Regions from separate parts of the Streptomyces sp. NPDC007164 genome, predicted to be linked through region 2. Evidence: riboswitches for the same ligand, from Rfam matches in the RefSeq annotation. Region 2 holds a riboswitch; each other region holds the start of a gene.
What was found. A riboswitch is a leader RNA that binds a small molecule or an ion and turns the genes downstream of it on or off. The one in region 2 is predicted to bind cyclic di-AMP.
Positions count from the first base shown of each region.

Region 1: another riboswitch for cyclic di-AMP. It lies ahead of ABZ622_RS29235 (M23 family metallopeptidase); the one in region 2 lies ahead of ABZ622_RS41025 (LysM peptidoglycan-binding domain-containing M23 family metallopeptidase).
Region 3: another riboswitch for cyclic di-AMP. It lies ahead of ABZ622_RS13250 (transglycosylase family protein); the one in region 2 lies ahead of ABZ622_RS41025 (LysM peptidoglycan-binding domain-containing M23 family metallopeptidase).
Region 4: another riboswitch for cyclic di-AMP. It lies ahead of ABZ622_RS01240 (NlpC/P60 family protein); the one in region 2 lies ahead of ABZ622_RS41025 (LysM peptidoglycan-binding domain-containing M23 family metallopeptidase).

Region 1 covers NZ_JBEYFB010000030.1:23,331-26,530, reverse strand. Annotated here, with positions in the region: gene ABZ622_RS29240 (PP2C family protein-serine/threonine phosphatase) at 1-860, shown strand, start outside; cyclic di-AMP (ydaO/yuaA leader) riboswitch at 1,100-1,252, shown strand; gene ABZ622_RS29235 (M23 family metallopeptidase) at 1,264-2,358, shown strand; gene ABZ622_RS29230 (aldo/keto reductase) at 2,544-3,200, shown strand, end outside.
Region 2 covers NZ_JBEYFB010000098.1:325-3,524, reverse strand. Annotated here, with positions in the region: gene ABZ622_RS41030 (alpha-galactosidase) at 1-1,023, shown strand, start outside; cyclic di-AMP (ydaO/yuaA leader) riboswitch at 1,316-1,472, shown strand; gene ABZ622_RS41025 (LysM peptidoglycan-binding domain-containing M23 family metallopeptidase) at 1,476-2,399, shown strand; gene ABZ622_RS41020 (SGNH/GDSL hydrolase family protein) at 2,588-3,200, shown strand, end outside.
Region 3 covers NZ_JBEYFB010000007.1:144,406-147,605, reverse strand. Annotated here, with positions in the region: gene eno (phosphopyruvate hydratase) at 1-356, opposite strand, end outside; gene ABZ622_RS13250 (transglycosylase family protein) at 646-1,422, opposite strand; cyclic di-AMP (ydaO/yuaA leader) riboswitch at 1,426-1,597, opposite strand; gene ABZ622_RS13245 (transglycosylase family protein) at 1,898-2,872, opposite strand; gene ABZ622_RS13240 (cytochrome P450) at 2,978-3,200, opposite strand, start outside.
Region 4 covers NZ_JBEYFB010000001.1:302,110-305,309, reverse strand. Annotated here, with positions in the region: gene ABZ622_RS01245 (hypothetical protein) at 1-214, shown strand, start outside; gene ABZ622_RS01240 (NlpC/P60 family protein) at 270-1,418, opposite strand; cyclic di-AMP (ydaO/yuaA leader) riboswitch at 1,426-1,591, opposite strand; gene pcrA (DNA helicase PcrA) at 1,838-3,200, shown strand, end outside.

The DNA.
Region 1 (3,200 bases), on a different contig from region 2:
CCGTCTCGGTCCTCGCGGTCGTGATCAACGGGGTCGTGCGGCGCGGGAACGAGCAGTTGGCCTCCGCGCGGTTCATCGCGGAGACCGCCATGCGCGCGGTGCTGCCGCAGCCGGCCGACCGGACCGGCGGACTGCAGGTCGCGGCGCGGTACGAGGCGGCGCAGGCGGACGAGTTCGTCGGCGGTGACCTGTTCGCCGTCTCGGACACCCCGTGGGGGGTGCGGCTGGTGGTCGGGGACGTGCGGGGGAAGGGGCTCGACGCCGTGGAGACGGTGGCGGTGGTCATCGGGGCGTTCCGCGAGGCCGCCGAGCAGGAAGCCTCACTGGAGGGGGTGGCGGGGCGGCTGGAGCGGGCGCTGGCCCGGGAGGAGGCGCGGCGGGGTGGGCTCGACGTGCTCGAAGGGTTCATCACGGCCGTGCTGGCCGAGATCCCGTCCGGGCTGTCCCGGGTGCGGATCGTCAACCGGGGTCACCCCGAGCCGATCCTGCTGCATCCGGACGGGGCGCTGGACGTGCTGAAGCCGTCGGTGCCCGCGCTGCCGCTGGGGATGGGCCTGGGGGCGTGGCCGGAGTGCACCGACGAGTGGGATCTGCCGGCCGGGACGACGCTGCTCCTCTACACGGATGGCCTTTCCGAGGCGCGGAACGCCGAGGGGGTCTTCTACGATCCGGCGGCCCGGCTGCGCGGGCGGATCTTCCCGGGGCCCGAAGAGCTGCTGTCGGCCCTGACCGATGACGTACGGCTGCACACGGGCGGCGGGTCGACCGACGACATGGCGCTGCTCGCGGTCGTACGTCCGGCGGAGGGGCAGCCGGACCGGCGAAGGACCGTGCCGATCGTCGGTGCCGAGGAGGCGTGATGGGGGCGCTGCCACCGTGTGTAATCGAAGGGCGTCGCTCCGCATAACGTTTGACGCAACGTCAGAAACAGGGTAGTGGCTGAGGGTCGGTCAACTCGTCCGATTCCACCCGCTTGTGTCCCGTAAAGTCCAGGCCAAAGAAGTGAACGATCAGTTGGAACAGCTTGGAATACGGCCCCGGTGTCTATTAACGTTCGATAACGCAGCGCGGTCGTCCCAGCCGTCGTCAGTGGCGGCACCGCGCGCGAGCGCCGAATTCCGCAAGGGAACCGGGGAACCACCTACATGGGGTGAATCGGACACCTGTGTCTCGTGAGAGGCAGAGGGGCCCGTAGGAGACCTTCCTGCTCCGAACCCGTCAGCTAACCCGGTAGGCGAGAAGGAAGGAAAGGAGTGCGCCCCCGTGGCGTCCAACAAGCCTGCCCCCGAGGCCCCGTCCCGGTTCGATTCCGACTACGGCACCGAGCCCGGCGGCGACTTCACCGGCAATTTCACGGGTGAGTTCACCAGTGAGCCCGACCGTGGCTGGGACGAGTGGAACCCCACCGAGGAGTCGGTCCGCCCGGTGCGCGGCAGGCACCGCGTCGCCAAGCAGCGCAACGGCCTCGCCCGCAGTTCCACGGTGCTGGGTGTCGGCGTCATAGCGGCGGTCGGCGCGGGTGGCATGGCCACCGCGCAGAGCAAGCCGCCGGTCTCCATCTCCGTGCCCGACTCGATCAAGAACAACCTCCCCGACGCCAAGTCCCTTCCGGGCGTGGGCGCTTTGTTCTCCGACGAGTCCGAGGCCGACAAGACCGAGGTCACGGCCGCCACCGCCCCGCTCACCACCGCCGGCATCACCACCGCCGAGGCCGAGCAGGGCACGACGGACGCGGGCGAGGCGCTCCGCGCCCGCATCCTCCAGCAGGCCGAGCAGCAGCAGGACGCCGCCGACGCCGAGGCCAAGGCGGCCGAGGAGAAGAAGGCCGCGGAGAAGGCTGCCGCCGAGGCCAAGAAGCAGCAGGACGAGGCCGAGGCCAAGGCCGCCGCCGAGAAGAAGAAGGCGGAGGAGGAGGCCAAGAAGAAGGCGGAGGCGCTGCGGCTGGCCAAGCTCGCCGCCAGCTACGCCATTCCGACCTCCTCGTACACGATCACCTCGACCTTCGGCGAAGCCGGCTCGATGTGGTCCTCCGGCCACCACACGGGCCTCGACTTCGCGGCCCCGACCGGCACCCCGATCAAGGCCATTCACGGCGGCACGGTCAAGTCGGCCGGCTGGTCCGGCGCGTACGGCTACCGCACGGTGCTTGAGCTCGACGACGGTACGGAGCTGTGGTTCTGCCACCAGTCCTCGATCGGCGTCAGCGTCGGCCAGAAGGTCAGCACCGGCGAGACCATCGGCCGGGTCGGCGCGACCGGCAACGTGACGGGACCGCACCTCCACCTGGAGGTCCACACCGCCGGCGGAACGGGCATCGACCCGATGGCCTGGCTCCGCGGTAAGGGCCTCAACCCCTGATCCGAGCCGGTTCGCCGGCCGCTGAACCCCGGCAGTCCTGACGCTCACCCCCCGACGTCAGGGCTGCCGGTCTGTTTGTGGGCGGTGGGAGGTGGGCGGGACGAGGAGCGGTGAGTTCCTCGAACAGCCGGCTCCGGGATGGGCCCACCGGAATAGCGGGCCTAGCAGAATCCGTTGTTTCACCTATGACTTCTCTTCGTAAGCTGGGCCCTTCCGACCTCCAGGTCTTCCCGCTCGCTCTCGGCGGCAACGTCTTCGGCTGGACCGCCGACGAGGCGCAGTCGTTCGCCGTTCTGGACGCGTACGCCGCGGGGGGCGGCAACTTCGTCGACACCGCCGACGGGTACTCGGCCTGGATTCCGGGCAACGAGGGCGGCGAGTCCGAGACCGTCATCGGCAAGTGGCTCGCCGCACGCGGCAACCGCTCCGACATCGTCGTCGCCACGAAGGTCAGTACCCACCCCCGGTACAAGGGGCTCGCTCCCGCCAACATCAAGGCCGCGGCCGAGGAGTCGCTGCGCCGGCTCGGCACCGACCACATCGATCTGTACTACACGCATTTCGACGACGAGACCGTGCCGGTCGAGGACATCATCACCGCCCTGGACCAGCTGGTGAAGGAGGGCAAGGTCCGGGAGATCGCCGCCTCCAACATCGGCCCCGAGCGGCTCCGGGCCTCCCTGGACTTCTCGGAGCGCGAGGGCCTGGCCCGCTACGTCGCCCTCCAGCCGCACTACAACCTGGTCTCCCGCGACACCTACGAGGGCGAGCTCCAGGACACGGCGGCCCGTGCCGGGCTCGGCGTCGTGCCCTACTTCGCGCTGGCCTCCGGCTTCCTCACC
Region 2 (3,200 bases):
CCGAATCCGGACCGCTTCCCCGGTGGGCTGAAGCCGCTCGCCGACGAAGTGCACGGGCTCGGCATGCAGTTCGGAATCTGGGTCGAACCGGAAATGGTCAATGCCGACAGTGATCTCTATCGCGCCCATCCCGACTGGGTGCAGCACTTCCCCGGGCGGGCGCGCACGGAGTACCGCAACCAGCTGGTACTCAATCTGGCCCGTCCCGATGTGCGGGCATATCTCTGGGAGCAGCTGGACGCGCTGCTTTCCGGCACGCCCATCGACTATGTGAAATGGGATTTCAACCGCTGCTTCACCGATGCGGGCTGGCCGGGCGAGGAGTACCCGCAGAAGCTCTGGGTCGAGCACGTGGAGGGTCTGTACGCGCTGATCGACCGGCTCAGGGCCGCGCACCCCACGGTCGCGTTCGAGTCCTGCTCGGGCGGCGGCGGCCGGGTCGACCTGGGGATCATGTCCCGCACCGACCAGGTGTGGACCTCCGACAACACCGACCCGCTCGACCGGCTCGCCATTCAGGAGGGCTTCGGACACCTCCACCCGGCCCGGGTGATGGCCGCCTGGGTCACCGACAGCCCGAACCACCAGCTCAACGACAGGCGCAGCTCGCTGCGCTTCCGGTTCGTGAGCGCGATGGCCGGAGTGCTCGGGGTCGGCGGGGACCTCACCGAATGGAGCGAGGAGGAGCTGGCCGAGGCCCGGACCTGGGTGGAGCTCTACAAGGAGATCCGCCCCGTCGTGCAGCAGGGCGAGCTGTACCGGCTGCGTGAACCGCGTGGCGGACTCAGCGCGGTCCAGTACGTCCACGGGGACGACGCCGTGGTCCTGATGTGGCTGGAGGCGCAGCGGTACGGGGAGTGGCCCCCGGCCCTGCGGCTGCGCGGGCTCGACCCCGAGGCGATCTACACCTGCCTGGACACGGGGGCGGTGCACCACGGTTCGACGCTGCTGCATCAGGGGCTGCACACCGGACTTCGCGGTGATCTCGACGCACGGGTGCTGAGGCTCCGACGCGGGCGATAGGCGAGATATGTCCGTAATGCGGGCTTTTGTCCGAACATGGCCTGCTCATAAGGGATATGAGGGTCGCCTCGTGAGCGGGATCATATCCGTGACGGTGTGTTGCGACGGGCGAGTCGGGTAATCCGTGCGCGGGGCGGAATGCCAAGATCCTTAATCCACGGAGTGTTACCGGAATTCCGCGCCGATTTCCCGGCGCGGATTCCGGCGTGGAACCCATGGCTTGTTCTCGTCGTCCCGACTCGCTTACGGTCACCGCAATCCGGACGGACCGCCGAATCCTGCCGCCGCCCGGAATTCACATCCACTCATCGCGTGGCAGGAGCGGGGGAACCAGGTAAGCCGCCGGCCGGAGAAATCCGGCCGGCTCGGGGTGAAGCCGCGCTCAGCGCGGCCGGGCATCTCCAGCCCGAACCCGACAGCTCACCTCGCAGGCGCCGGAGAGGAAATACGTCATGCCCATATCGGGTAAGCACCGTCGTCCGAAGCTCAGCACCATCGCCCGTGGCGTCGTCGCGGCAAGCGCCGGCGGTGCCGTCGTCGCCCTGCCGCTGCTCGGCGCCACCGGTGCCCAGGCCGCGGAGCAGTCCGCCCCGGCCGTCGCGTCGCAGGCCGCCGCCACGCACGCCGCTCCGGTCGCGCAGAAGCAGGCCGCCACCACGACGTACTCCGTCGTCTCCGGCGACTACCTGTCGAAGATCGCCGCCGAGCACCGGATCAAGGGCGGCTGGCAGCAGCTGTACCAGGACAACCGCAAGGTCGTCGGCGAGAACCCCGGCCTGATCTTCCCGGGCATGAAGCTGACCCTCGGCTCCAAGGCGTCCGGCAACGCCGCGCCCACCGGCGCCGGCACCGGCTCGGCCCTCCCGTCGAAGGCGCCCTCCGCCGTCGAGAAGTCGGCCCCGGCCAAGACCTCGTCCGCCCCGAAGACCGAGGCCCCGGCCGCCGCTCCGGCCACCGCCCAGAGCAGCGCCTCCGGCTACGTCCACCCGGTCCCGGGCAACCACACCACCGGTTACCGCGCCTCCGGCTCCAACTGGTCCAGCGGCAGCCACACCGGCATCGACTTCCCCGTCGCCACCGGCACCAGCGTCAAGTCCATCACCTCCGGCACCGTCGTCACCGCCGGCTGGGGCGGCGCGTACGGCAACCAGGTCGTCGTCAAGCACGCCGACGGCCACTACTCGCAGTACGGCCACCTGTCCTCCATCTCCGTCTCCGCGGGTCAGGCCGTGAGTGCCGGTCAGCAGCTCGGCCTCTCCGGTGCCACCGGCAACGCCACCGGCCCGCACCTGCACTTCGAGGTCCGCACGGGCCCGGCGTACGGCTCGGACATCGACCCGATCGCCTTCCTGGCCTCGCACGGCATCTCCGTCTGAGCCGAACGGCCGGGCAGCTGAATCACCAAGCATGATCTGAGCAATACGGAAGGGGCGGTGCGCGGCGGCGCACCGCCCCTTCACTTATTCCCCCTTTACCAAAAACTGACCGGGTGGTCTATCTCACCACCCGTCAACCCCATATTACGGTCGCGTAGGTCACATTCGGCGGTGCAGGATAAGCGTTTGTGGCAGACGATTCGAGAAAAAACCAACGTGGCGTCAACAACCGACAGGGCGTCATCGGGTCGTACGCGGCGATCGGCGACAGCTTCACCGAGGGAGTCGGCGACCCCGGCCCGGACGGGACCTTCGTCGGCTGGGCGGACCGTTTCGCGGTACTTCTCGCGGACCAGCTCCCGGACCCCGATGCGGCGACCGGCACGGAAGGTTCCGCGCACGGGAATTTCAGATACGCCAATCTCGCCGTACGCGGACGCCTCCTCGACCAGATCGTCGAGGAGCAGGTGCCGCGCGCCAAGGAGCTCGCACCCGACCTGGTGAGCTTCTGCGCGGGCGGCAACGACATCATCCGGCCGGGCACCGACCCCGACGACGTGGCCGAGCGCTTCGAGCGCGCGGTCGCCGAGCTGACCGGCGCGGTCGGCACGGTCATGGTCACCACCGGCTTCGACACCCGTGGCATACCCGTGCTGCGCCATCTGCGCGGCAAGATCGCCACCTACACCGCCCACGTACGGGCCATCGCCGACCGCTACGACTGCCCGGTCCTGGACCTGTGGTCGCTGCGGTCCGTCCAGGACCGGCGCGCCTGGGACGACGACCGGCTCCATCTGTCGC
Region 3 (3,200 bases), on a different contig from region 2:
GCGACGGCCAGCGAGACGCCGAGGATGGCGTTGGCGCCGAGCGAGCCCTTGTTCTCGGTGGCGTCCAGGTCGAACATCGCCTGGTCGATCAGCCGCTGCTCGGTGGCGTCGTAGCCGACGAGCTCCGGGCCGATCTGCTCGATCACGGCGAGGACGGCCTTCTCGACGCCCTTGCCCTGGTAGCGGTTGGGGTCACCGTCGCGAAGCTCAATGGCCTCGAACGCACCGGTGGAGGCGCCGGACGGAACGGCAGCACGGCCCGTGCTGCCGTCGTCGAGGCCGACCTCTACCTCGACCGTGGGGTTTCCGCGGGAGTCGAGGATTTCCCGGGCTACGACGACGTCGATGGACGGCACGAGGCATCTCCTTCTGGGATATGACGCTGTTTGTGCAGGGTCGCTTTGGCCTTGCGACAAGAGCCTAACCGGCCCGGCCCGATCAGTCGGCCGTCCGCCCGACCCCTGGGACGAAAAAGGACCCGAGAGCACACATTGCCGGGCAAACAGTAAGAAATTTACCGGTCGGTAACTACAACAGTTGAACGATCCGGCGCTCCCCCGAGCGCGAACGACAGCGCCCCGGTCCGGCGCACACGGGGGAATGCGCGCCGGACCGGGGTGGTGCTCAGGGAGGAGAGAGCCGCGACTACTTCGTCAGGTGCAGCTGCTGACCCGGGTAGATCAGGTCGGCGTCCTTGACGATGTCCTTGTTCAGCTCGAACAGCTGCTGCCAGCCGCCCTCGACCTTGTTGGCGGCGGCGATCTCGCTCAGCGAGTCGCCGGAGACGACCTTGTACTCGCCGTCGCCCTTCTTGACCTTCTCGCCGGTCGGGGTGGTGACGGTCTTCTTCGACTCGGCCTGCGGGGCGGCGGAGCGGTCCGAGCGGGAGGCGGCGGGGGCCTCGGTGCGCTCGGCCGGCTTCGGCTGGGCCTGCCGGGTCGGCTGCGACTGCTGCTTCGGGGCGGCCGGGGCGCTCTGCTGCTCGGAGGCACCGGAGTTCGAGGTGGAGTTCGAGGAGGAGCCGGTGTCGACACCCGGGTTGACGCCGTCGTTGGTCAGGTTGCCGGCGCCGGCGCAGCCCCAGGCACCCGGGCCCTGCATGTCGAGGAGCTTCTCGGCGGTGGCGATCTGCTGGGCCTTGGTGGCCAGGTCGGCACGGGCGGCGTACTGCGTACCGCCGGCGGCGGCCCAGCTGGACTGCGAGAACTGCAGACCGCCGTAGTAGCCGTTGCCGGTGTTGATGGACCAGTTGCCACCGGACTCGCACTGGGCGACGGCGTCCCAGGTGGCGACGGAGGCGGCGGAGGCGCCGGTCGCGCCCATCAGGGGCACGGCGACTGCGGCACCGGCGACACCGGCGAGCGTGGCGATACGGACGGCCTTGGACGGGCGGCGGTGCTTGCCCTTGCTGGAAAGCAGCATGGAACTTCTCCTCACCGACGCCTACGAGGTGAGCTGTCGGGTTCGGGCCAAGTGAGTTGCCCGGTCGCACGTCCTAGCGCGCGACTTCACCCCAAGCCGGTCCTGATGCGTCTTTCGACGATCGGGCCCGGCGCTTACCTGGGTCCCCCGCTCCTGCCTACGGCGCTTTACGCGTCTGTTCCCTTCGACCGACGGCAGGATTCGGCGTGACGGTCGACGGGGCCCGCGGTGCGAGCGGTTCCGACCGTAAACATACGCAACCCCCACATTCAACGATGGACACATCGGACAATAAGCCCTTACTTGCATCTGAAGAATCATCGTTTCCGCAGGTGGGACACGATGCGGGAGGGTTCCCCGGATGCGACACGCCAGTTGACGCAAAGAGACCCATGTCTCACTTACGCATAAGCGGACATAGGTCCCTGAACTACCCCGATTTTTGAGGCATTTTTAGTCGGTTATCAGACTGCCCTCATGTGGCCTTCACATCGAGATCGAGGCTCTGGCCAGGGAGGATGAGGTCCGGGTCGGCGCCGACGGCAGCCTTGTTGGCCTCGTAGAGCGCGGGCCAGCCACCGGGGATGTTCTGTGCATCAGCAATCGACCAGAGGTTGTCGCCGACATGGACGGTGTACGTGCCGTCGGCGGGCGTGTCGGCCGTGTCGCGCGCGTCGTTGCCGCCGCGCGAGGCATGACGGCCCGCCTCGCGGCCGCCGTCCGTGCCGCCGTCCGTGCCGCCGCCCTTCTCCGCGGCCGGCGCGCCGCGGTGCTTGCCGCCGGACGCGTCGGGCGAGCCGGAGGCGTCGCCGGGCGCCCCGGAGGGGGCGTCGGGGGACGGGGTGGTCGAGGCCGAGGGCTTCGGGGCCGGCGAGGTCTTCCCTGACGGCTCGTCGGTCTTCTCCGAGCCGTCGGCGCCGTCCACGGCGTCCGTGCCGTCGGAGGCGTCGTCGGAGGCGCTGTCGGACGGTGTGGCGTCGTCGGACGGGTCCGCCGACGTGCCGTCGGACGGCTTCGCGCTCCCGGTCGGGTCGTCGGTGGGCACGGAGCCCGGATCCACCCCGGGCAGCGTCCCGTCCACGGCGAGGCCGGAGATGACCGCACAGCTGGGCCAGGCCTTCGGGCCCCGGTCGTCCAGCACCTTCTCGGCCACCGCTATCTGCTGCGCCCGGCTGGCGAGGTCGGCGCGCTCCGCGTACGCCTCACCGCCGTACGCCTTCCAGGTCTCCTGCGAGAACTGGAGGCCGCCGTAGAAGCCGTTGCCGAGGTCGGCGCTCCACATGCCGCCGCTCTCGCACTCGGCCACCCGGTCCCAGGTCTGGGCGTCGGCCGCGTGCGCACCGGACGCGCCGAGCAGCGGGATGGCGATGGCCGATCCGGTCACGCCCGCGGCGACGACGATGGCGGGTGCCTGACGGGGGCGACGGTGTCTGCCGTTCGCGGAGCCCATGGGGTTGCCTTCCGGGTAGCTGACAGGTGACTGGTGAGTCGAACGGTGAACCTAGCCGGGTTCGAACGGGAGTCACAAGTCGATGCAGCGCAGATCACGTGAAAGTCACAGAGTTGACAGGGTGTCACTTTCTGCGTGGGCGGGCCCCGGGGTGAACTCCACGGGAAGCGTGCGAAGTCCGCGCATGATGAGCCCGCCACGCCACCGCAAATCGGTGGGTTCCACCGCAAGCCGCAGGTCCGGAAGGCGGTTCAGCAGCGTGGCGAGCGCGGTCCGTCCCTCCAGCCGGGCGAGCGGCGCTCCCAGGCAGTAGTGGATGCCATGCCCG
Region 4 (3,200 bases), on a different contig from region 2:
CATGCTGGTCACCGGTGTCGCACTGGTCGGGCTCAACGAGGCCGACGGCAACCACGTCAACAACATCAAGATCGGCGTCAAGCTGCTGGTCCTGGTCGTCGTCCTCGCGCTCGTCTACATCAAGCGGGACGAGGAGAAGGTCGACAAGGGCGCCTTCGCGGCGGTGGGCGGGCTGACGCTCCTCAACATCTTCATCGCCACGCTCTGGACCTGATCCCGCCCGCGCCGCGCCGCCCCGGTGCTGGGGCGGCGCGACGCGTCGGGGCCCGCTACGCCGGGCGCACGCTGCCGTAGATCGGCATGTAGTAGATCGACTCCTCGCGCACGTTCGCCCCGGGCTTCGGGGCGTGGATCATCATCCCGTCGCCCTTGTAGATGCCGACGTGGCTGATGTCGTCGTAGAAGAAGACGAGGTCCCCCGGCCGCAGGTCCGCCGTGGCGACCCGGGTGCCGGTCTTGACCTGGTCCCACGTGGTGCGCGGGAGGTCGACCCCCGCCGCCTTCCAGGCGGCCTGGGTGAGCCCGGAGCAGTCGTACGATGCCGGGCCCGTCGCGCCCCAGACGTACGGCTTGCCGATCTGGGCCCTGGCGAAGGCGAGGACCTTCTCCGCCTTGGTGGTGGCGCTGCTGTCCGAGCCGGTCCCGGACCCGGTGCCCGTACCGCTGCCGCCCCCCGACTCCTTCGCGGCCTCCTCGGCCCTGCGGTCCGCCTCGGCCTTCGCGGCGGCCTGCTGCTTCGCCAGCTCCCGCGCCTTGCGCTTCGCCTCCGCCTCCTTCTTGCGCTCGATCTCCGCGAGCCGCGCCTTCTCCTCGGCGGTCAGCTTCGACAGCAGCGTGCGCGCCTCGCCCAGCTTCTTCTGGACGTCCTGCTTGCTGGTGCGCAGCGTGTTCTGTGTCGTCGTCAGCGTCTCCAGGCTCCGCACCGCCTCGGAGCGCTTCTTCGCCGCCTTGGCCTGCTGCGTACGGAAGTCCGTGATCGCCGTCTGCTGCCGGCTGGTCATCCGGTCCATCAGCTGGCTCTGGTCGAAGTACGACTGCGGGTCGTCGACCAGGAAGAACGTGGCGCTCGGTGCGACGGAGCCGTTGCGGTACTGCGCGGCCGCGTAGGTGCCGAGCGTCCTGCGGGCGTCGTTGAGCCTGTCGGCGCGCTTCGCGACGTCGTCCAGCAGGGCGTCGACCTTGGCGCGCTGGGTGGCGGAGGCTTCCTTCGCCCGGTTGTACTGCTGGGTCGCGGTGCCCGCCTGCCGGTAGAGGTCGTCGACCTTCTTCTGTACGTCCTCGACGCCGGGCTTCGGACCGGGCGCGGCCACCGCGCTCTGCGTGGAGAACAGGGTCACGGACGCGAGGGCCGCGGTGGTGAGCCCGACGGCCGGTGCGGTGGTGCGCACCCGGGGGCGCGGTTTGCGATGGGATGCCAAGACCGGCATCTCCTTCCGTGGACCGCCTACCGGGTTAGCTGTCGGGTTCGGGCGGAACGGAAGGCTGCCCTACGGTCCGAGTGGGGGATAAGGACCGATTCACCCCGGTACTGCGTCTGGGTCCCCGGTTCCGAACTCCCGCGAGGGCAGCCCGGATTCGGCGGGGGAGCCCGCTCGGCGTGGTTCGCCTCAAGGGGGTACGGGCCGCCCGGTCGAGCACGCTAGCCAACCCATGGTGCCGCTGTGAAGGTTGATGCTCGATATGTCCGATACATTTTCGTGACCTTGCCGGAGCGGGGTGCTGAGGGCCGGATTCCCTCACGGGGAGTGGGTGCCCGCTCTCTTTGTGTGCCGTCGGTCGTGTGCGGTTCGTCATGCGGCCCACGGCTGTCGGTGCGGCGGCCTAGACTCGACAAGCGATGAGCAGCCTCTTTGACGACAGTTTCCTGGCCGGCCTCCAGCACTCGGAGGAAGAGCCCCCGCCGCCCCCCGAGGACTCCGTACCCGAAGCGGTGCCGGAGGACCTCTTCGCGGGCGTGTTCGACGGGCCCCCGCCGCCCAGGGAGGCCTACTACCGCGACGGCGCGCACCGCCCGGTCATCGACTCCGCGGCGCTCCTCGACGGGCTGAACACCGAGCAGCGCGCCGCCGTCGTCCACGCGGGCTCCCCGCTGCTCATCGTCGCCGGGGCCGGCTCGGGCAAGACCCGGGTGCTGACCCACCGGATCGCCCACCTGCTCGCGGAGCGCGGGGTGCACCCCGGCCAGATCCTGGCGATCACCTTCACCAACAAGGCCGCGGGCGAGATGAAGGAGCGCGTCGAGCAGCTCGTCGGACCGCGCGCCAACGCCATGTGGGTCATGACCTTCCACAGCGCGTGCGTACGCATCCTGCGCCGCGAGTCGAAGCGGCTCGGCTTCACCTCGTCGTTCTCGATCTACGACGCCGCCGACTCCAAGCGGCTGATGGCCCTGGTCTGCCGCGATCTCGACCTGGACCCGAAGCGCTTCCCGCCGAAGTCGTTCACCGCCAAGGTCTCCAACCTGAAGAACGAGCTGATCGACGAGGAGACCTTCGCCGGCCAGGCCGCGGACGGCTTCGAGAAGACCCTCGCCCAGGCCTACGCGATGTACCAGTCCCGGCTGCGCGAGGCCAACGCGCTGGACTTCGACGACATCATCATGACGACGGTCCACCTGCTCCAGGCGTTCCCGGACGTCGCCGAGCACTACCGCCGCCGCTTCCGGCACGTCCTGGTCGACGAGTACCAGGACACCAACCACGCCCAGTACACCCTCGTACGCGAGCTGGTCGGCCCGGCGGGCGAGGGCGACGCCCCGGCCGAGCTGTGCGTCGTGGGTGACGCGGACCAGTCGATCTACGCCTTCCGCGGCGCGACCATCCGCAACATCCTCCAGTTCGAGGAGGACTACCCGAACGCGACCACGATCCTGCTGGAGCAGAACTACCGCTCCACGCAGACGATCCTGTCCGCCGCCAACGCGGTCATCGAGCGCAACGAGAGCCGCCGCCCCAAGAACCTCTGGACCAACGCCGGCACGGGCGCCCGGATCACCGGCTATGTCGCCGACACCGAGCACGACGAGGCGCAGTTCGTCGCCGACGAGATCGACCGGCTCACCGACGCGGGCGACGCCAAGGCCGGTGACGTCGCGATCTTCTACCGTACGAACGCGCAGTCCCGCGTCTTCGAGGAGATCTTCATCCGCGTCGGCCTGCCCTACAAGGTCGTCGGCGGCGTGCGCTTCTACGAGCGCAAGG